Regions from separate parts of the Streptomyces sp. NPDC048603 genome, predicted to be linked through region 1. Evidence: riboswitches for the same ligand, from Rfam matches in the RefSeq annotation. Region 1 holds a riboswitch; each other region holds the start of a gene.
The links. A riboswitch is a leader RNA that binds a small molecule or an ion and turns the genes downstream of it on or off. The one in region 1 is predicted to bind thiamine pyrophosphate.
Positions count from the first base shown of each region.

Region 1 (6,954 bases):
ACCGGCACTCCGGCCTGGTCCGCGCCGCCGAGCCGGACCCGGCCGGCGGAGACGGGCTGCAGGCCGGCGACCACCCGCAGCAGGGTGGACTTGCCGCTGCCGCTCGGGCCGAGGACGCACACGATCTCGTGCTCGGCGACGTCCAGGCGGACCGAGTCCACCACGGCGCGCTCGCCGAAGCGGACGGTGACGTCGTCGAGCTCCAGCAGTCCGGCCCCGGCCGCGGCGGACTTCCCGGGCTGTTCTCGCATCAGAATTCTCCGGAGGTCTTGTCGGGCCGCAGCCGCTCCAGCACCAGCAGCGACGCCGCACACACCAGCATGAGGATGGTGCTCAGTGCCATGGCCTGGCCGTAATTGAGCTCACCCGCACGGCCCAGCAGCCGGGCCACCGCCACCGGCAGCGTCGGATTGTCCGGCCGGGCGATGAACACGGTCGCCCCGAACTCGCCGAGGGAGACCGCGAAGGCGAATCCGGCCGCGATGAGCAGGGCCCGGCGGACGAGCGGCAGGTCGACCTCCCGCCAGGCCCGGAACGGGGACGCGCCGAGCACCGCCGCGGCCTCGCGCAGCCGCGCGTCCACCGCCCGCAGCACCGGCAGCATGGTCCGTACGACGAAGGGCACGCCCACCAGGGCCTGGGCCAGCGGCACCAGGATCCACGAGGTCCGCAGGTCCAGCGGGGGTTCGTCCAGGGTGATCAGGAAGCCGAAGCCCACGGTCACCGCGGACACGCCGAGCGGGAGCATCAGCAGGGCGTCGAAGCCGCGTACGAAGGGTCCCGCGCGCCGGGTGAGGGCGGCCGCGGCGAGCCCGCCGATCAGCAGGGCGATGGCGGTGGCGGCCAGCGCGTACTGCAGGGAGTTCCAGACGGCCTCCAGCGGAGCCACCACGAAGGTGCCGGTCGAGGCGGCGTCCTGGAGGGCGCGGTAGAAGCCGAGGCCGTAGCCGTCGGCGGTGTCGAAGGAGCGTTCCACCAGGACGCCCAGCGGCAGCACGATCAGCAGGGCCACGGTGAGCAGCACCCCGCCCAGCAGGGCCCACTGGCCCGCGCCGCGCGGCCGGTGCGCCGTGCCCGAGGGGTCGACCAGGCGGAGCGCGGTCTCCCGGCGGCGGACCGTCCGGGCGTGGATGGCGAGGATCAGGGCCATCGCGGTGAACTGGATCATCGTGAGCACCGCCGCCGTCGGCAGGTCCAGCAGCTGTGCGGTCTGCCGGTAGACCTCCACCTCCAGGGTGGCGTACGAGGGGCCGCCGAGGATCTGGACGACGCCGAAGGAGCTGAAGGTGAAGAGGAAGACCATCAGGGCGGCCGCGGCCACCGCCGGGGCCAGCGCGGGCAGCGTCACCCGCCGCCAGGCGGCGAACCGGCCGGCGCCCAGCACGCGGGCGGCCTCTTCCTGGCGCGGGTCGAGCTGGGCCCACAGTCCGCCGACGGTCCGGACGACCACGGCGTAGTTGAAGAAGACGTGCGCGAGGAGGATCGCCCAGACGGTGGTGTCCAGGCGGACGCCCCACAGTTCGTCCGTGAGTCCGTTGCGGCCGACCAGGGCCAGGAAGGCGGTGCCGACGACCACGGTCGGCAGCACGAACGGGACGGTGACCAGCGCCCGCAGCGCCTCCTTGCCCGGGAAGTCGAGGCGGGCGAAGACATATGCGGCGGGCAGGGCGATCAGCAGGGTGAGCAGAGTGGAGGCGACGGCCTGCCAGGTGGTGAACCAGAGCACGTCGGCGATGTCGGGGCGGCTCAGCACCTCGCCGATCCGGCCGAACTGCCACCCCTCGTCGGTCTTGAGACCGCGCCCGACGATCGAGCCGACGGGCCAGGCGAAGAAGACCGCGAAGAAGGCGACGGGCAGGGCCAGCAGGCCGAGCCGGAGCAGGGTGCCCCGGCGGGCGGCCGCGCGGTCCGCGGCCGCCGCCTTCCTCCCGTCCGCTACTTCACGACGAGCGACGTCCACGCCTGGACCCACTGCTCACGGTTCTTGGCGATGGTGTCCGGAGTGACGTTCTCCGGCTTCTCGATCACCACACCGTGCTTGGTGAAGATCTCCGGCAGCTTCGCGTCCTTGACGACCGGGTTCACGAACATGTTCAGCGGCATGTCCTCCTGGAACGCCTTGCCGATCATGAAATCGATGAACGCCTTGCCGCCGGCCTCGTTCTTCGCGCCCTTCAGCAGACCGGCGAACTCGGTCTGGCGGAAGCAGGTACCGGTGGAGACGCCCGTCGGGGCCTCGGCCGGCTGCGGCTCGGAGAACAGCACCTCGGCCGGCGGGCTGGAGGCGTAGGAGACGACCAGCGGCCGGTCGCCCTTGGCCTTCTGGCCGCCCGCGGAGCCGGAGAACCGCTCGTTGTACGCCTGCTCCCAGCCGTCGACGACCTCGACGCCGTTGGCCTTGAGCTTGCTCCAGTAGTCCTTCCAGCCGTCCTCGCCGTACTTGCCGACGGTGGCGAGCAGGAAGCCGAGGCCCGGCGAGGAGGTCGCGGCGTTCTCGGTGACCAGCAGGTTCTTGTACTCGGGCTTGACCAGGTCGTCCAGCGTCTGCGGCGGGGCGAGCTTCTTGTCCGCGAAGTACTTCTTGTCGTAGTTGACGCAGATGTCGCCGGTGTCGATCGGAGTGACCCGGTGCTCCTTGTCGAGCTGGTACTCGGCGCCCACGCCGGCCAGGCCCTTGGCCTCGTACGGGGTGAAGATGCCGTGGTCGAGCGCACGGGAGAGCAGCGTGTTGTCGACGCCGAAGAACACGTCGCCGCGCGGCTTGCCCTTGGTGAGGATCTCCTGGTTCAGGGCCGCGCCCGCGTCGCCGCTCTTGACCACCTTGACCGTGTAGCCGGTCTGCTTCTCGAACTCCTTCAGGATCTCCTTGGAGGGATTGAAGGAGTCGTGGCCGACGACGGTCACCGTCTTCGACGCCGGGCCGCTGCTCCCGGCGCCGTCCTTGTCCTTGGCGTCGCCGCCGCACGCGGTGAGCGTGGTCACGCCGAGCGCCGCGGCGAGCGCGGCCCCCGCGATCTTCTGGGTGGTGTTCACGGATTTTCCTCCTGGGATGACCAGGAGAAGACGCGGCCCCGCCCGGGTGCTCTTGAGGAGCGGGGCACCCGGGCAGGGCGCAACAGCTTGAGGTGGTGACCGAACTTCCTACCCGGAATGACCCGGGCGAGGTTCAGAGGGTCTGCGGCCTGACGGTTGCCGCACTCTCAGCGCTGTGGCGCTCCCCTGTCGGAATATGCAGATGTACGGGGGTCAGACTACCGTTCGCTCGCGGCGAGCTGTCCACACGCTCCGTCGATCTCCTGGCCGCGGGTGTCCCGGACGGTCACGGGGACGCCGTGGGAGGCGATCGCATCGACGAAGGCCCGCTCGTCCTCGGGGCGGGAGGCCGTCCACTTGGAGCCCGGGGTCGGGTTCAGCGGGATCAGGTTGACGTGCACCCGCTTGCCCTTGAGCAGCCGGCCGAGCAGGTCACCCCGCCACGCCTGGTCGTTGATGTCGCGGATCAGGGCGTACTCGATGGAGACCCGGCGGCCGGACTTCTCGGCGTACTCCCAGGCCGCGTCGAGCACCTCGCGGACGTTCCAGCGGGTGTTCACCGGGACCAGGGTGTCGCGCAGCTCGTCGTCGGGGGCGTGCAGCGAGACGGCGAGCCGGCACTTGAAGCCCTCGTCGGCGAAGCGGTGGATGGCCGGGACCAGGCCGACGGTGGAGACGGTGATGCCGCGCTGGGACAGGCCCAGGCCGTCGGGCTCGGGGTCGGTGAGGCGGCGGATGGCGCCGACCACCCGGTTGTAGTTGGCCAGCGGCTCGCCCATGCCCATGAAGACGATGTTGGACAGGCGGGCCGGGCCGCCGGGGACCTCCCCGTCGCGCAGGGCCCGCATGCCGTCGACGATCTGGTGCACGATCTCGGCGGTGGACAGGTTGCGGTCGAGGCCGGCCTGGCCGGTGGCGCAGAACGGACAGTTCATGCCGCAGCCGGCCTGCGAGGAGATGCACATGGTGACCCGGTCCGGGTAGCGCATCAGGACGGACTCCACCAGGGTGCCGTCGTGCAGCTTCCACAGGGTCTTGCGGGTGGTGTCGTCGTCGCAGGAGACGTGCCGAATGACGGACATCAGCTCGGGGAGCAGGGCCTCGCGCAGCTTCTCGCGCGCGGCGGCCGGGATGTCGGTCCATTCGGCGGGGTCGTGGGCGTAGCGCGCGAAGTAGTGCTGGGAGAGCTGCTTGGCCCGGAACGGCTTCTCGCCGATGGCGGCGACGGCCTCACGGCGCTCGGCCGGAGTGAGGTCGGCCAGGTGCCGCGGCGGCTTCTTGGCTCCGCGAGGGGCGACGAAAGTGAGCTCTCCCGGAGCGGGGCGGGCCATGGCAGGTACTCCTCTAAGACGAAAGGCGCGCTGCACCGGCAGCGCGCCTTTCCAGAGTACCGGGTGGGTCCCGTCCGGGCCCGGTTCGGCCGTTCGGGGGCCGGGGTCAGCCCGTCCCGACGAACAGGGCCAGCAGCAGCCAGACCACCGGGGCGGTCGGCAGCAGGGAGTCCAGGCGGTCCATGATCCCCCCGTGTCCGGGGAGCAGGGTGCCCATGTCCTTGATGCCGAGGTCCCGCTTGATCATCGACTCGCCCAGGTCGCCGAGGGTGGCGCTGACCGCGACCACCAGACCCAGGACCAGGCCCTGCCACCAGGTGCCGTCGTCGATCAGGAACTCCATGCACAGCGCGCCGGCCAGCATGGCGAAGGCCACCGCGCCGAACAGGCCCTCGCGGGTCTTTCCGGGGCTGATGCGCGGGGCCAGCTTGTGCTTGCCGAAGCGCCAGCCGACCGCGTAGGCACCGGTGTCGCTGACCACGGTGAGCACCAGGAAGGTGATCACCCGCTGCGGGCCGTCGTCGGCGGCGAGCAGCATGGCGACGAAGGTGGCCAGGAACGGCACGTAGAACGCGGCGAACACGCCCGCCGTGACGTCCTTGAGGTAGTCCTCGGGCGGCTCGGTCATCCGCCACACCAGCACCGCGAGTGCGGTCAGGGCCATGGCGACCCAGGCGCCCTCGGCACCCCGGACGTAGCCGGCGATGACCATGGCGGCGCCGCCCACCGCGAGCGGCACGAGCGGGGCCTTGATGCCCTTGCGCTCCTGCAGCCGCGAGGTGAGCTCCCACAGCCCGACGACCACGGCGACGACGATGACGCCGACGAAGACCGCCTTCACGATCAGCAGCGAAGCGAAGATGACGGCGCCGAGACCGACGCCGACCCCTATGGCGGCTCGCAGGTCACGCCCGGCGCGCTTCTTCGGCGGCGGCGAGGCGTCCTGCGGGGGCTGCGGGGGTGGCGTGGGCATGGGCTCCTGCAGCGGCGTCTGGGCGCGGAACGAGGGGCCGTCCGGAAGGACGGCCCCCCGATCATATGCGGGACCTGCCGGAACCGGCTCCGCCTCCCAAGGAGAGTCGTTCATCAGACCTCGAGGAGCTCGGCTTCCTTGTGCTTCAGCAGCTCGTCCACCTGCGCGACGTACTTCGCGGTGGTGTCGTCGAGCTCCTTCTCGGCGCGGCGCACCTCGTCCTCGCCGGCCTCCTTGTCCTTGACCAGCTTGTCGAGGGAGTCCTTGGCCTTGCGGCGCACGGAGCGGATGGAGACCTTGGAGTCCTCGGCCTTGCCCTTGGCGACCTTGATGTACTCGCGGCGGCGCTCCTCGGTCAGCTCCGGGAACGTCACACGGATGATGTTGCCGTCGTTGCTGGGGTTGACGCCCAGGTCGGAGTCGCGGATGGCCTGCTCGATGTTGCGCAGGGCGCTCTTGTCGAACGGCGTGACCACGGCCATGCGCGGCTCGGGCACCGAGAAGGAGGCGAGCTGGTTGATGGGCGTGATGGCACCGTAGTAGTCCGCCACGATCTTGTTGAACATCGCCGGGTGCGCACGGCCGGTGCGGATCGCGGCGAAGTCCTCCTTGGCCACCACGACGGCCTTCTCCATCTTCTCCTCGGCCTCGAGGAGGATTTCTTCGATCACCACGTGCTCCTGCATGTCAGATATGGATGGTTCGGGCGGGCGGGCCGGCATCGGCCCGGCTGAGCGTTCAGGCCCGGGTGCCCTGGTCGCTCACGAGCGTGCCGATCTTCTCACCCTTGACCGCCCGGGCGATATTGCCCTCGGCCAGCAGCTCGAAGACGAGGATCGGGAGCTTGTTGTCGCGGCACAGCGTGATGGCGGTGGCGTCGGCGACCTTGAGGTCGCGGGAGAGCACCTCGCCGTACTCCAGCGCGTCGAACTTCACGGCGTCCGGATTGGTCTTCGGGTCGGAGTCGTAGACCCCGTCGACGCCGTTCTTGCCCATGAGCAGGGCCTCGGCGTCGATCTCCAGCGCGCGCTGGGCGGCGGTGGTGTCGGTGGAGAAGTAGGGCATGCCCATACCGGCGCCGAAGATGACGACGCGGCCCTTCTCAAGGTGCCGTACGGCCCGGAGCGGGATGTACGGCTCCGCGACCTGGCCCATGGTGATGGCGGTCTGGACGCGGGAGTCGATGCCTTCCTTCTCCAGGAAGTCCTGGAGGGCGAGGCAGTTCATGACCGTGCCGAGCATGCCCATGTAGTCGGACCGGGCCCGGTCCATGCCGCGCTGCTGCAGCTCGGCGCCGCGGAAGAAGTTGCCGCCGCCGATGACGACTGCGATCTCCGCGCCGTCGCGGACCACGGCCGCGATCTCGCGGGCGATGGCGTGCACGACGTCGGGGTCGACACCCAGGCCGCCGCCGCCGGAGAAGGCCTCGCCGGACAGCTTCAGCATGAAGCGGCGGCCCTTCTTGTCGTGGTCGCTCTTGTCGTCGGAAGCGGTGTGGGGGTCCACGCCCTGATTCATGGAGATCTCCTCGTGCACATACGAAGAAGGCCATTGCCGGGGTCCTTGCGGTTCCCTGTGCGGCAATGGCCTCCTCGTCAGATCTGCGGTCGTCCTGCG
Region 1 covers NZ_JBICVY010000012.1:85,755-92,708, forward strand. Annotated here, with positions in the region: gene ACGFQ9_RS28415 (ABC transporter ATP-binding protein) at 1-251, opposite strand, end outside; gene ACGFQ9_RS28420 (ABC transporter permease) at 251-1,864, opposite strand; gene ACGFQ9_RS28425 (thiamine ABC transporter substrate binding subunit) at 1,936-3,033, opposite strand; TPP riboswitch at 3,121-3,231, opposite strand; gene rlmN (23S rRNA (adenine(2503)-C(2))-methyltransferase RlmN) at 3,252-4,364, opposite strand; gene ACGFQ9_RS28435 (phosphatidate cytidylyltransferase) at 4,471-5,451, opposite strand; gene frr (ribosome recycling factor) at 5,451-6,008, opposite strand; gene pyrH (UMP kinase) at 6,076-6,855, opposite strand.

Region 2 (6,954 bases), on a different contig from region 1:
CGGGTGGGCGCACCCCGGCGGCGGGCTGGCGCACGCCGGGATGACCGGCGCACTGGTGGCCGGGCTGATCGTGGAGGGCGCGGACTTCCGCGGCTCCCAGTGAGCCGCGCCGGCCTCCCGCCGGACAGCCGGCGGGCGGCCGGCGGCGTCAGTCAGTCAGTCAGTCAGTCAGTAGCGGTACTGCTCGTACTCGTCGGTGCCCCGGTAGGGGTACTGCTGCGGGTCGTACTGCTCCTGGCCGGGCCACTGCTGGGGGTAGGCATCGGGCTGGGCGGCGTCCGTGGACCGCTGCTGCGGCACCCACACCCCGCCGGGCGGGGTGTCCGTCGAGTACTGCCCGTACTGCTGGTAGGGGTCGCCGTAGCCGTACGACTGCGACCCGTCGACGCCGGCGGTGCCGATGTACGGGTCGGAGTACGCCGCGTACACCTGCTGCTCGCCGCCGGTCTGGTAACCGCCCGCGTAGTCGTAGCCGCCCTGGGTCTGCGGGTCGTAGTAGGCCGCGTACTGGTGGGCGTCCTGCTCGGCGGTGGTGAAGGGCGAGGCGAAGGGGGCGGTCTGCGCGGGGTCGGCGGCGGGGGCGAAGCCCCCGGAGCCGGGCGCGAACCCTCCGGAGCCGGGGGCGAAACCCCCGGAGCCGGGCGCGAAGCCCCCGGAGTCGGGGGCGAAGCCGGCACCGGGCCCGAAGCCCTGGCCGGCGCCCTGGCCGGGGCTCTGCCCCTGGCCCGGGCCCTGGTCGCGGTCCCGCAGGCTCTGGATGCCGTACGAGCCGGTGTCCTCGGGCAGCGGCTCCGGGCGGAAGAACGCCGGCTCGGGGCGCTCGCCGGCCTCGTCACCCTGGCTGCCGGGGCGGCCCGCCGCGCCCTGGGCGCCGTACGCGAGGTCGGAGACGCGGAGCGCGGCCGCCGGGGTGTCGGCGGTACCGCGCCGGCGTTTGGCGGCGGCCGGCGGCTCTTCCTCGGGCGCGTTCCTGCGCAGCGCCCAGCCGGCCACGAACCCCTTGCGGAAGGACAGCGTCACCAGGGTCTGGCCGACGGCGAAGGCCGCGGCGCCGGCCCCGATGACCAGGACGGAGGGGAGTATCACGCCCGCGACCACACCGAGGAAGCCCGAGAAGGCCAGCAGGCGCCAGCGCAGCCGGGCCTTGTACTGCAGCAGCACCTCGGCGAGCAGCCACAGCGCGACCAAGCCGAACGCGCCGTAGAGCACGTACATCCCCATGCCTGGCCCCTCTCGCTACGGCCGCCGACGGGGTGCGGCCGGTCTAGGCCCGCTGGTGCAGACCGAGGTTCTCGTAGATCTCGAGAGTCGCCGTGGAGTTGTTGAGCGTGATGAAGTGCAGCCCCGGGACACCCTCGGACAGCAGCCTCGCGCAGAACTCCGTGGCGAACTCGATGCCAATGGAGCGTACAGCGGCTGCGTCGTCCTTGACGGCGAGCATGCGCTCTTTCACGTCCGCGGGGAAGACCGCGGTGCTGAGCTGGGGCAGCCGGTCGAGCTGCTTGATGCCGACAACAGGCATGACCTCAGGGATGATCGGGGTTTCGCAGCCCGCCTTGTGCACGCTGTCGCGGAGCCGCAGATAATTCTCCGGATCGAAGAACATCTGGGTGATCGCGTAATCCGCACCGGCGCGGCACTTGTCCACGAAGTGCCGGATGTCCGTGTCCCAGTCGCGGGACCGCGGGTGCATCTCGGGGAAGGCGGCGACGCCGACGCAGAAGTCTCCGGACTCCTTGAGCAACCGGACCAGGTCGGCGGCGTAGTGGACGCCCTCCGGGTGCGGCACCCACTCGCCCATCGGGTCGCCCGGCGGGTCGCCGCGCAGGGCGAGCATGTTGCGGATGCCGGCGTCCGCGAACTGCCCGATGACGTGGCGCAGCTCGGCGATGGAGTGGTCGACGGCGGTGAGGTGCGCGACCGGGGTGAGGGTGGTGTCGGCGGCGATCTCCTGGGTGGCCTTGACGGTGCCGCCGCGGGTGGAGCCGCCGGCCCCGTAGGTCACGGACACGAAGCTCGGGGATACCGCCTCGACCCGGCGGAGCGCGTTCCAGAGGTTCCGCTCGCCCTTCTCGGTCTTGGGAGCCCAGAACTCGAAGGAGTACGAGGGGGCACCGGACGAGAGCAGCTCATGGACCGTGCGTGCACGGTCCGTCCAGGTCGAAGCGGTTCCAAGGGCCATACGGGCAGGTTAGACGGGCGTCACGGCGCGCCGAAGCCATGTCCACGCATTGGACAGGTTTTTGGACACCTTGCCCGCGGGGCCCTCAGGGCCCCGGTGATTCGGACAAACTGATCCGGACAGGACGTATCCCTCGGGAGGAGGGTGGTTCAGGCGAGGCGTTCGCGGACCCGCTTGGCCAGGTCAGCGGCGGCGGCGCCGGGGTCGGAGGCCTCGGTGAGGGCACGGACGACCACGATCCGGGTGGCGCCCGCGTCCAGCACCTCGTCCAGGTTCCCGGCGTCGATGCCGCCGATGGCGAACCAGGGGCGCTGCTGGTCGAGGGAGGCGGCGTACCGGACGAGGTCCAGACCGGGCGCGTGCCGGCCGGGCTTGGTCGGGGTGGGCCAGCAGGGGCCGGTGCAGAAGTAGTCGACGCCGGGCTCGGCGACGGCCGCGTCGACCTCCGCCTCGGCGTGGCAGGAGCGGCCGATGATCACGGAGGCGGGCAGGATGGCCCGGGCGGCGGGGACGGGGATGTCGCCCTGGCCGAGGTGCAGGACGTCGGAGCCGATGGCGTGGGCGACGTCGGCGCGGTCGTTCACCGCGAGGAGCTTGCCGTGGCGGCGGGCCGCCTCCGCGAAGACCTGGAGGTGCTCCAGCTCCTCTCCGGCCTCCATGCCCTTGTCGCGGAGCTGGACGATGTCCACGCCGCCGCCGAGGACCGCGTCCAGGAACTCGGGCAGGTCGCCCTGGCGCTTGCGGGCATCGGTGCAGAGGTAGAGCCGGGCATCGGCCAGGGACATGGGAAAACCCCCCGGGTGGGCGGGGTACGGGCCCCGCGGGGGGCCCGTACGCCGTGGATGGATCGGTTGTGGACGGTACGGATCAGACGGCGAGCGCCTGCGCTCGGCGCTTCACCTCCGTGCCGCGATTCTCGCTCAGGGCCTGCGCGGGGGTCCCTGGCAGGGTCGGGTCGGCGGTGAAGAGCCACTCGAGCATCTCTTCGTCGGTGAAGCCGTCGTCCCGGAGCAGGGTCAGGGTCCCCGCGAGGCCCTTGACCACCTTGTCGCCGTCGATGAAGGCGGCGGGCACCTGCAGCGCCCGGTTCTCACCCCGGCGTACGGCGATGAGCTGGCCCTCCTTGACCAGCTGGCGGACCCGGGTCACCTCGACGTCGAGCATCTCGGCGATGTCGGGAAGGTAGAGCCACTCGGGGACGAGAGCGTCGGTTTTTGCGTCAATCTCGGTCACGCGGCCAAGCCTGCCATCCCCGGCCGACACCCGGTAGCCGAGCCGCCCGTCCGGGGGCCCCGCCCCCCCGGTGCGGCGGGGTGCGGCGGGGTGCGGCACGGGTGCCCGTGCGGCGGTGGGCCGCTAGGGGATGGCGGACTTGAGCGGGATCGCGGGGTCGGTGAGCTTGGACGGGTCGACCGGGGTGGCCGATTCGATCAGGCGGCGGCCCTGCGCGATGTCGCGCGGGCGGCCGACCGACAGGAGGGCCACCAGGGCGCCGTCCCGGAGCCAGCAGACCGACCAGGCCGCGTCCGCGGGGTTCCCCCGCAGCAGCTGCGTGTCGGCGCCGGCGTGGTGGCCCGCGTACTGGACGAAGCGCCCGAACTGCTCCGACCAGAAGTACGGCACCGGGTCGTACGCCCGCTCCCCGCCCAGGATGTTCAGGGCGACCGTCCGCGGCCCCTGCAGCGCGTTGTCCCAGTGGTGCACCAGCAGCCGCTTGCCGTAGCGCGCGGACGGGAAGGAGGCGCAGTCGCCGACCGCGTACACGCCCGGCAGCGAGGTGCGCAGCCGGTCGTCGGTCGCGACCGAGCCGTCCGGGCCGAGTTCCACGCCCGTGCCGGCCAGCCAGCCCGTTGCGGGGCGGGCGCCGATGCCGACCACCACCGCGCCGGCGGGCAGCTCGCGGCCGTCCGCCAGCCGGACCAGGCCGGGCTCGACCGAGGCGACCTTGACGCCGGTGAGCAGGCGGACGCCGGCCTCCGCGTACCAGTCGGCCATGGGGCCGGTGATCTCGTCGGGCAGCGCGCCCGCCAGGACCCGGTCGGCGGCCTCGACCACGGTGACCGCGCAGCCGGCCGCGCGGGCGGCCGTGGCGAACTCCGCGCCGATCCAGCCCGCGCCCACGACCACCAGGTCATGGGCCTGCGCGAGCACCGGCCGCAGCCGTTCCGCGTCGTCCAGGGTGCGCAGCAGGTGCACGCCGGGCACGCCTTCGGCGCCCGGCAGGGTCAGCGGTTCGGCACCGGTGGCGAGGACCAGGCTGCCGTACGGGACCGGGCCCGCGGCGGTGTCCAGCTCCTGGTCCTGCGGGCGCAGCCCGGTGACCTCCAGGCCGAGCCGGAGCTCGATGCCGAGGTCGTCGAAGTCGACGTCGAAGGCGGAGCCCTCGGCCTCGCCGAGCAGCACCGCCTTGGAAAGCGGGGGCCGGTCGTAGGGCTGGTGCGGCTCGGCACCGATCAGGGTGACCGGGCCGGTGAAGCCCGCCTCGCGCAGGGCCACGGCCGTCTGCACCCCGGCCATTCCGGCCCCGACGATCACCACGCCGCCCGCGGCCGGCGCGTCCGCGGGGTCCTTCTGATCCGTCAGTTCGATCTGATTGCTCACGCCCGACACCCTAACTATCTGACGCTCCGTCAGGAAGTGGCGGCGGCCGGGCGGCCTTACCCGGGCCTTGCGGCGGAGGTAGGGTGGCCACCGTATCCAACCGCGGGAGTCCGGGCGCACCGGACTGAGAGGGAGGCTGGCCGGCCTCCGACCGTACGAACCTGATCCGGGTCATGCCGGCGAAGGGAGGGGCTCGACGCCCATGCGTTCATTCACCCACAACGGGCCGGGCGGCCCGGCCGCGGGCTCGGACGTCCTCGTCATCGGGGGCGGCATCATCGGCCTGGTCACCGCCTGGCGGGCGGCCCGGCGCGGCATGTCCGTCGCGCTCGCCGACCCCTCGCCCGGCGGCGGGGCCGCCCGGGTCGCGGCCGGCATGCTGGCCGCCGTCACCGAGCTGCACTACGGCGAGGAGACCCTGCTGGGCCTCAACCTCGCCTCCGCGGCCCGCTACGAGGAGTTCGCCGCGGAACTCTCCGACGCGAGCGGCGGACTGGACATCGGCTACCGCGCCTGCGGCACCCTCGCCGTGGCTCTGGACTCCGACGACCGCCTGCACCTGCGCGAACTGCACGCCCTGCAGCGGCGCTGCGGCCTGGAATCGGAATGGCTGACCGGCCGCGAGTGCCGCCGCCTGGAGCCGATGCTGGCGCCCGGCGTACGCGGCGGGCTGCGCGTGGACGGCGACCACCAGGTCGACCCGCGCCGGCTGGCCGCCGCCCTGGTCGCCGCCTGCGAGCGGGCCGGCGTGGTCTTCCACCGGGCCGCCGCCGAGCGGCTGGCGGTCACCGCCGGCCGGGCCTCCGGCGCCCTGCTCGACGACGGCACCGAGCGGTCCGCCGACCAGGTCGTCCTGGCCGCGGGCAGCCTCAGCGGGCGGCTGGACGGAGTCCCGGCGGAGGTCGTCCCGCCGGTGCGCCCGGTGAAGGGCCAGGTGCTCCGGCTCACCGTGCCGCCGGCGTACGCGCCGTTCCTGTCCCGGACGGTCCGCGCGGTGGTGCGCGGCAGCCACGTCTACCTGGTGCCGCGGGAGAACGGCGAACTCGTCGTCGGAGCGACCAGCGAGGAACTCGGCTGGGACACCACGGTCACCGCGGGCGGGGTGTACGAACTCCTGCGGGACGCCCACGAGCTGGTGCCCGGCATCACCGAACTCCCGCTCACCGAGACCCTGGCGGGGCTGCGGCCGGGCTCCCCTGACAACGCGCCGCTGCTCGGCCCGACCGAACTGCCCGGACTGCACCTGGCCACCGGCCACTACCGCAACGGGGTGCTGCTGACCCCGGTCACCGGGGACGTCATGGCCGAGGTCCTGGCCACCGGCGAAGTCCCCGACGTGGCCCGCCCGTTCACCCCCCGCCGGTTCTCCCCCGCCCGCGCCGGGGCGGCGGCCGCCCGAGAGGAGTCCTACGCATGACCATCTCCGTCAACGGCGAGCCCCGCGAGGTCGCCGCGGGCACCACGCTGGACCTGGTGGTGGCGACCCTCACCACCTCCCCGTCCGGGGTCGCGGCGGCGCTCAACGAGACCGTCGTACCGCGCGGGCAGTGGCCTGCCACGGCGGTGGGCGAGGGCGACCGGGTCGAGATCCTCACCGCGGTCCAGGGAGGCTGACGCGATCATGGCTGATGACCTGTTCTCCCTCGGCGGGCGGACCTTCTCCTCCCGCCTGATCATGGGCACCGGCGGCGCGCCGAGCCTGGAGATCCTCGAACGGGCGCTGGTCGCCTCCGGGACGGAGCTGACCACCGTCGCCATGCGCCGGCTGGACCCCACAGTCCAGGGCTCGGTGCTGTCGGTCCTGTCGAAGCTCGGCATCGGCGTACTGCCGAACACGGCGGGCTGCTTCACCGCGGGCGAGGCGGTGCTGACCGCGCGGCTCGCGCGGGAGGCGCTGGGCACGGACTGGATCAAGCTGGAGGTCGTCGCGGACGAGCGGACCCTGCTTCCGGACGGGGAGGAACTCCTCGCCGCGGCGGAGACGCTGGTGGACGACGGCTTCACGGTGCTGCCGTACACCAACGACGACCCGGTGCTGGCACGGAAGCTGGAGGACGCGGGCTGCGCGGCGATCATGCCGCTGGGCTCGCCGATCGGCTCGGGGCTGGGCATCCGGAACCCGCACAACTTCGAGCTGATCGTGGAGCGGGCCGGGGTGCCGGTGATCCTCG
Region 2 covers NZ_JBICVY010000010.1:242,220-249,173, reverse strand. Annotated here, with positions in the region: gene ACGFQ9_RS25745 (phytoene desaturase family protein) at 1-103, shown strand, start outside; gene ACGFQ9_RS25740 (hypothetical protein) at 169-1,221, opposite strand; gene metF (methylenetetrahydrofolate reductase [NAD(P)H]) at 1,265-2,182, opposite strand; gene thiE (thiamine phosphate synthase) at 2,332-2,967, opposite strand; gene ACGFQ9_RS25725 (Rv2175c family DNA-binding protein) at 3,050-3,415, opposite strand; gene ACGFQ9_RS25720 (NAD(P)/FAD-dependent oxidoreductase) at 3,539-4,699, opposite strand; TPP riboswitch at 4,876-4,988, shown strand; gene thiO (glycine oxidase ThiO) at 4,986-6,200, shown strand; gene thiS (sulfur carrier protein ThiS) at 6,197-6,397, shown strand; gene ACGFQ9_RS25705 (thiazole synthase) at 6,405-6,954, shown strand, end outside.
Region 2: linked by a shared signal. The riboswitch ahead of thiO (glycine oxidase ThiO) and the one ahead of ACGFQ9_RS28425 (thiamine ABC transporter substrate binding subunit) in region 1 are both predicted to bind thiamine pyrophosphate.

Region 3 (6,954 bases), on a different contig from region 1:
CCACCAGGCTGCCCTGGCGGTACGTCGGCGTGCTCCACGAGTACATCGACTGCGGCCGGCAGTACGGCGCCGGCGTGCTCGAAGGCGCCAACATCCGCACCATCGGCAACGGCGCCCGCATGCGCGAGGGCCAGCGGACCAAGTACCTGCGCGACGCGGAGGTCCTCACCGAGGGGCTGCGCAAGGAACCCGACAACGCCCGCTACGCGTTCTACCTGGCCCAGAGCTGGCGCGACGCGAGCGAGCCGGAGAAGTCCCTCGCCGCCTACGACCACCGGGCGGCCATGCCCGGCTGGGTCGAGGAGACGTACTGCGCCCGCCTCTACGCCGCCCGGCTCGCGGTGAACCTCGACCGGCCCTGGCCCGAGGTACTGGACCGCTACCTGCGCGCGCACGAGACCCGGCCCACACGGGCCGAGGCTCTGGGCGACCTCGCCCGCCTGTGCCGCCTGGAGAAGCGCTGGCCGCTGGCGTACCTGTTCGCCAAGCAGGCCGCGGCCATCCCCCGCCCCGAGGACATCCTGTTCGTCGAGTTCTCCTGGCACGAGTGGCGCGCGCTCGACGAACTCGCCGTGGCCGCCTACTGGACCGGCGCGTACGAGGAGTCGCTGCGGTGCTGCGAGCGGCTCCTGAACGGGGACGTGCTCCCCGGGGACCAGCGCGAGCGGGTCGCGGCGAACCGCGACTTCGCCCGGCAGAAGCTGGGCGCCGACTACCAGGTCGTCGCGTAGCCGGCGCCGGGGCGGCCCACGCCGCCCCGGCACGCCGGGCACACCGCCGCCGGCCGACCGGCTACCGGTCCCCGGCGGGCCGACGCCGCTGCGTGACGTCGGTCAGCGCGGCGGGCCGCCACGCGCCGTCCGCCCGGTAGAGGTCGGTGCCGGGCGGCACGATCTCGTCGATGCGGTCCAGGGTCTCGTCATCGAGCTGCAGGGACGCGCCCTTGAGCAGGTCCCCCAGCTGGTCCATGGTCCGCGGACCGATGATCACCGAGGTGACGGCCGGGTGCGCGAGCGGGAAGGCCACCGCGAGCTCCGGGAGCGTACGCCCGATCCCGTCCGCCACCTCGATCAGCCGCCCGGCGGCCGCCAGCTTGGCCTCGTTCCCCGGGACCGCCGGATCGAACCGGGCCGGCGTCAGGGCCGCCCGTCCGCTGCTCAGGTCGACCTCCCGGCCGGGCCGGTACTTCCCGCTGAGGAACCCCGATGCCAGGGGGCTCCAGGTCAGCACCCCCATCCCGTACCGCCGGCAGACCGGCAGCACGTTGGCCTCGATGCCGCGCGCCAGGATCGAGTACGGCGGCTGCTCGGTCCGGAAGCGCTGCAGCGCCCGCCGTTCGGCGACGTGGTGGGACTCCGCGATCTCCTCGGCGGGGAAGGTGGAGCAGCCGAAGGCCCGGATCTTCCCTTCCCGCACCAGGTCCCCGAGCACTCCGAGGGTCTCCTCGACATCGGTCCGGGGATCGGGCCGGTGGATCTGGTAGAGATCGATCCGGTCCGTCCCCAGCCGGGTCAGGCTGTCCTCGACCGCCCGCACGATCCACCGCCGCGAGTTCCCGCTCCGGTTGCGCCCCTCCCCCATCTGGAAGTGCCCCTTGGTGGCGAGCACCACCTCGTCGCGCCGGCTCCCCCTGAGCGCCTTCCCCACGATCGTCTCGGACTCCCCGGCCGAGTACATGTCCGCGGTGTCCACGAAGTTGATGCCCGCGTCGAGCGCCGCGTGGATGATCCGTACGCATTCGTCGTGATCGGGGTTCCCCACGGCCCCGAACATCATCGTGCCCAGGCAGTACGCGCTGACTTCCATCCCGGTCCGCCCGAGATCCCTGTATCGCATCGTCATACCGCCGGACCCTAAGAGCTGGAGCGCACTCCAGATCAAGCCCTTTCCGTCAGCCGGTTCGGATCGGTCCGAGCCGGGCAAGGGAACGGGCCCGCGACTCCCCCCTGAGGTCGCGGGCCCGTCCGGCGCGGCAGCGGGTCAGTCCGCCAGCGGAAGGTAGACGCGGTTTCCGGCGGCTGCGAACTCCGCCGACTTCTCGGCCATGCCCGCCTGGATCTCGTCGGCCTTCAGGTCACCGCCGTGCTCGCGGCGGATGTCCTGGGAGATCTTCATGGAACAGAACTTCGGGCCGCACATGGAGCAGAAGTGCGCCGTCTTGGCCGGCTCGGCCGGGAGGGTCTCGTCGTGGAACTCGCGGGCCGTGTCCGGGTCGAGGGCCAGGTTGAACTGGTCCTCCCAGCGGAACTCGAAGCGGGCGTCGGAGAGGGCGTCGTCCCACTCCTGGGCGCCCGGGTGGCCCTTCGCCAGGTCCGCCGCGTGGGCCGCGATCTTGTACGTGATGACGCCGGTCTTCACGTCGTCGCGGTTCGGCAGGCCCAGGTGCTCCTTCGGGGTCACGTAGCAGAGCATCGCGGTGCCCCACCAGGCGATCATCGCGGCGCCGATGCCCGAGGTGATGTGGTCGTAGGCCGGAGCCACGTCCGTGGTCAGCGGGCCGAGCGTGTAGAACGGCGCCTCCTCGCAGATCTCCTGCTGGAGGTCGATGTTCTCCTTGATCTTGTGCATCGGGACGTGGCCCGGGCCCTCGATCATGGTCTGCACGTTGTGGCGCTTGGCGATCGTGTTCAGCTCGCCCAGCGTCTTCAGCTCCGCGAACTGGGCCGCGTCGTTGGCGTCCGCGATGGAGCCGGGGCGCAGGCCGTCGCCCAGCGAGTACGTGACGTCGTACGTCGCGAGGATCTCGCAGAGCTCCTCGAAGTTCGTGTAGAGGAAGTTCTCCTTGTGGTGCGCCAGGCACCAGGCGGCCATGATCGAGCCGCCGCGGGAGACGATGCCGGTCTTGCGGCGGGCGGTCAGCGGCACGTACGGCAGCAGCACGCCGGCGTGGACCGTCATGTAGTCCACGCCCTGCTCGGCCTGCTCGATGACCGTGTCCTTGTAGATCTCCCAGGTGAGGTCCTCGGCCTTGCCGTCGACCTTCTCCAGCGCCTGGTAGAGCGGGACGGTGCCGATCGGCACGGGGGAGTTGCGGAGCACCCACTCGCGGGTGGTGTGGATGTTCCGGCCGGTGGAGAGGTCCATGACGGTGTCGGCGCCCCAGCGGGTGGCCCAGGTCATCTTCTCCACCTCCTCCTCGATGGAGGAGGTGACGGCGGAGTTGCCGATGTTGGCGTTGACCTTCACCAGGAACTTCTTGCCGATGATCATCGGCTCGATCTCCGGGTGGTTCACGTTCGCCGGCAGCACCGCGCGGCCGGCCGCGATCTCCTCGCGGACGACCTCGGCGGAGACGTTCTCGCGGATCGCGACGAACTCCATCTCCGGGGTGATCTCACCGCGGCGGGCGTACGCGAGCTGCGTGACGGCGGCGCCGTCACGGCCGCGCCGGGGCAGCCGGGGGCGGCCGGGGAAGACCGCGTCGAGGTTCTTGAGGCCACCGCGCGGAGAGGTGTGCTTGATGCCGTCGTCCTCGGGGCGGACCGGGCGGCCGGCGTACTCCTCGGTGTCGCCGCGGCTGATGATCCAGTTCTCGCGCAGCGGGGCGAGACCGCGGCGGACGTCGGTGTCGATCTGCGGGTCGGTGTACGGGCCCGAGGTGTCGTACAGCGTGACGTCCTGGCCCGTGGTGAGGTGGACCTGGCGGACCGGCACCCGGAGGTCGGGGCGGGAGCCCTCGACGTAGCCCTTGTGCCAGCCCGGCTTGCGCCCGTTCTGGTCGGCGGCAGGCGTGCGTGCGTCGTCCTGAATGGTCATGAGACCTATCTCCCTACGCCGGCATTACCCGGTAACAGGTTCGGCGGTCGACGCAGCCTCTTCCCGTACGCCCGTTCGGTGCGCGTACGGTGATCAGCGTCCTCTCAGCCCGGTGCTCCGAGCTCCCGCGTTGTGCAAAGGTGCCCCCACGCTAGCGTCACCTGTGGCGTGCTGAACAGTGGGCCCCCACATCTCTTGCGATGATCGGCCCGTGATGACCTCAGCACAGCCTCCGAACGAGTCCGGTCATGGGCATGGACACGGGCACAGTCATGGGCACGGGCACGGGCACGGACCCGCCGCACCGTCCTCACGGCACCTGCGCAGGGTGATCGCCGCCGTCCTGATCCCGTTCGCCACGGCCGTGGTCATCGGCCTGGTGGTGCTGTGGCCGGGCGGCGCACCCGGCCACGAGCGCACCGGGGTCGGCTTCGACCGGCAGACGGAGCAGGCCAAGGTCGTCGATTTGCAAGTCGTTGACTGCAAATCAGTGAATGTCGCACAGGTGCCGCCCACCGCGAACCCCACCACCCCCGAGGGACGGGCGGCGCAGGCCGCGCAGAACGGCACCTGCAAGAAGGCCACCGTCGAGGTCACCAGCGGCCCCGACAAGGGCCGCACCTTCGTCGAGATCGTCCAGCCGGGCGCCCCGCGGCAGCTGGAGGACGGACAGGAGGTCGTGGTCGCCTACGCCCCGGACGCCCCGCGCGACCTGCAGTACTCGGTCATCGACGTGAACCGGAAGTTCCCGATGCTGATGCTCGCCGCGGTCTTCGCCCTCGCGGTGGTCGCCGTCGGGCGGTTGCGCGGACTGCTCGCCCTGGTCGCCCTGGTGGTCAGCTTCGGCGTACTGACCCTGTTCATCCTGCCGGCCATCCTGCAGGGGTCGAACCCGCTGCTGGTGGCCGTGGTCGGGGCCAGTGCGATCATGCTGATCGCCCTGTACATGTGCCACGGGGTCACCGCCCGCACCTCGGTCGCGGTGCTCGGCACGCTGGTGTCGCTGCTGCTGATCGGACTGCTCGGCTCGGTGCTCATCGACTGGGCGTTCCTGAGCGGCAACACCGACGACAACACGGGCCTGATCCACGGCCTGTACCCGGACATCGACATGAGCGGCCTGCTGCTCGCCGGCGTGATCATCGGATCGCTGGGCGTGCTCGACGACGTGACGGTCACGCAGACCTCGGCGGTCTGGGAACTGCACCAGGCGGACCCGGACATGGGGCCGCGCGCGCTCTACCGGGCGGCCATCCGGATCGGCCGGGACCACATCGCGTCCGTGGTCAACACCCTGGTCCTGGCCTACGCGGGTGCCGCCCTGCCACTGATGCTGCTATTCACGATCGCGAACAGCAGCATGGGGTCGGTGGCCAACAGCGAGCTGGTCGCGGAGGAGATCGTACGGACCCTGGTGGGGTCGATCGGGCTGGTGGCCTCGGTTCCGGTGACCACGGTGCTGGCGGCCCTGGTGGTCTCCGCCGACCGGCCGGAAACCCGGAGGCCCGCCGGGGCCGGCCCTTCCGGGCCGGCCCGCGGCGGGCGCGGTCGCCGTCGCAAGCGCTGAGGGGGCATGCGCGCACGAGGCGGAGGAAACGACGTGGGGGAGGGTGGACTGTCCGGGCGGTACGGACGGTATGGACAGTACGGACCGTGCGGACGGTGCGGACGGAGCGGTCAGCCCGCGTTCCGCTGGTTCTGCTGGGCTTCGGCGAGGATCTTGCCGAGAGCTTCGTCCAGGTGCCCCTCGAAGTCACCGAGAGTGCGCTCCTGACCGAGCGGCACCAGGCGGTCGGTCCGGTCGAGGAAGGCCACCAGCGGTGCCGCGCCGGCCCGGAACAGGGCCCGGTCGCTGCCGACCTGGAGCCGGATGTGGACGTCGGACAGCTCCTCCGGATCGGTGGGAGCGATGTGCACATCGCCGTCACCGGACGGCTTGTTGATGCCGTCGAGGAGCAGCTCCCTGCCGAACGCCCAGGTCACAGGCGCATCGCCGGGAAGGTGGAAGGTCAGGCGTACGGCGAAGGGGTCACGTGCCTCGTACCGGAGTTCCACCGGAATCCGGAAGGAGAGTTCCTCGGAAACGAGGAAGCTCATCATGACCTCTGCCTGTACCGACTCGCGCATTTCCATACCCCGCAGTGATTGGAAGTGGCCAGGAATGGTCCCCCCAGGCCCTCTTGACAAGGGTGGTGGATGCGCTAGCAGATCACAAGGAGTGAGTTTTCAGATACTGATAGAGAAGGAGAGCGTGCTCAACAGCGCGCCTACTTCACTCCGTAGTCGATCCACTGCATACAGCAATCGCTGTTCCTGGTGCGAGGGGAGAGAAATGGCCATGGTCGCGGCCGCGTCACCGGCGGTGATCGGGATAGCCGCGCATACCGTGCCCAGGGCATATTCCTGTCGTTCGGTCACGGGCTGCATCCGCTCCATGGCGGAAATGCGCTGTTCCAGCGCCCTCATGTCCCGGACCGTATAGGGAGTGATCGCCTCGACGGGGTGCCGGTCGTAGTGATCGCGGCGGCTCTTCTCGTCGAGCTGGGCGAGCAGGCACTGCCCGATGGCGTGCGCGTGGCCGGTCGCCCGGAAGTCGGCCCATTCCCGGCAGGCGGGATGGCCAGGGGTGTCGGAGACCCCGACGACCTCGATCTCGCCCTCGCGGTAGACCGCGAAATAGACGGGCGCGCCGACCACGTCGCGGAAGTGCGCGAGGGAGTCGAGGATCATGCTGCGACGTTTCTGCTGCACTCCGCCGCCCGCCAGCCTGCCGGCCGCGTCGCCGAGCACGAACACCCCGCTCTCCCGGCGCAGATAGCCCTCATGGGTGAGCGTGCGCAGCAGGTGGTACGCGGTGGGAAGCGGGAGCCCGGCCTCGCGCGCCAGCTGTTTCGCCGGGGCTCCCTCGCTATGGGAACCGACGGCTTCGAGCAGTCTCAGCGCCCGCTGTACCGACCCGATCAGCGTCGGCACAGCGGCATTGTCGACCGAAGACAAGGCTCACCCCCAGGCGTGGCGGCGGGCGCCTGGACGGCCCGCCCTGCGGGGGCCGCCCCCGCGCGTGCCACGTCTCCTGGGCATCTACTGGGCGCTCACTTGGCATAACCGCAGGTCAGAGCGGGTCTACCGGGTTCGGTGCCCAGGTGACGGCACAGATTGCCACTCTATTATCCGCCGATGGCCCGCCCGTGAGGGCTT
Region 3 covers NZ_JBICVY010000003.1:226,806-233,759, forward strand. Annotated here, with positions in the region: gene ACGFQ9_RS07635 (glycosyltransferase) at 1-731, shown strand, start outside; gene ACGFQ9_RS07640 (aldo/keto reductase) at 793-1,836, opposite strand; gene thiC (phosphomethylpyrimidine synthase ThiC) at 1,981-3,756, opposite strand; TPP riboswitch at 3,750-3,895, opposite strand; gene ACGFQ9_RS07650 (YibE/F family protein) at 3,971-5,323, shown strand; gene ACGFQ9_RS07655 (SsgA family sporulation/cell division regulator) at 5,434-5,883, opposite strand; gene ACGFQ9_RS07660 (IclR family transcriptional regulator) at 5,983-6,729, opposite strand.
Region 3: linked by a shared signal. The riboswitch ahead of thiC (phosphomethylpyrimidine synthase ThiC) and the one ahead of ACGFQ9_RS28425 (thiamine ABC transporter substrate binding subunit) in region 1 are both predicted to bind thiamine pyrophosphate.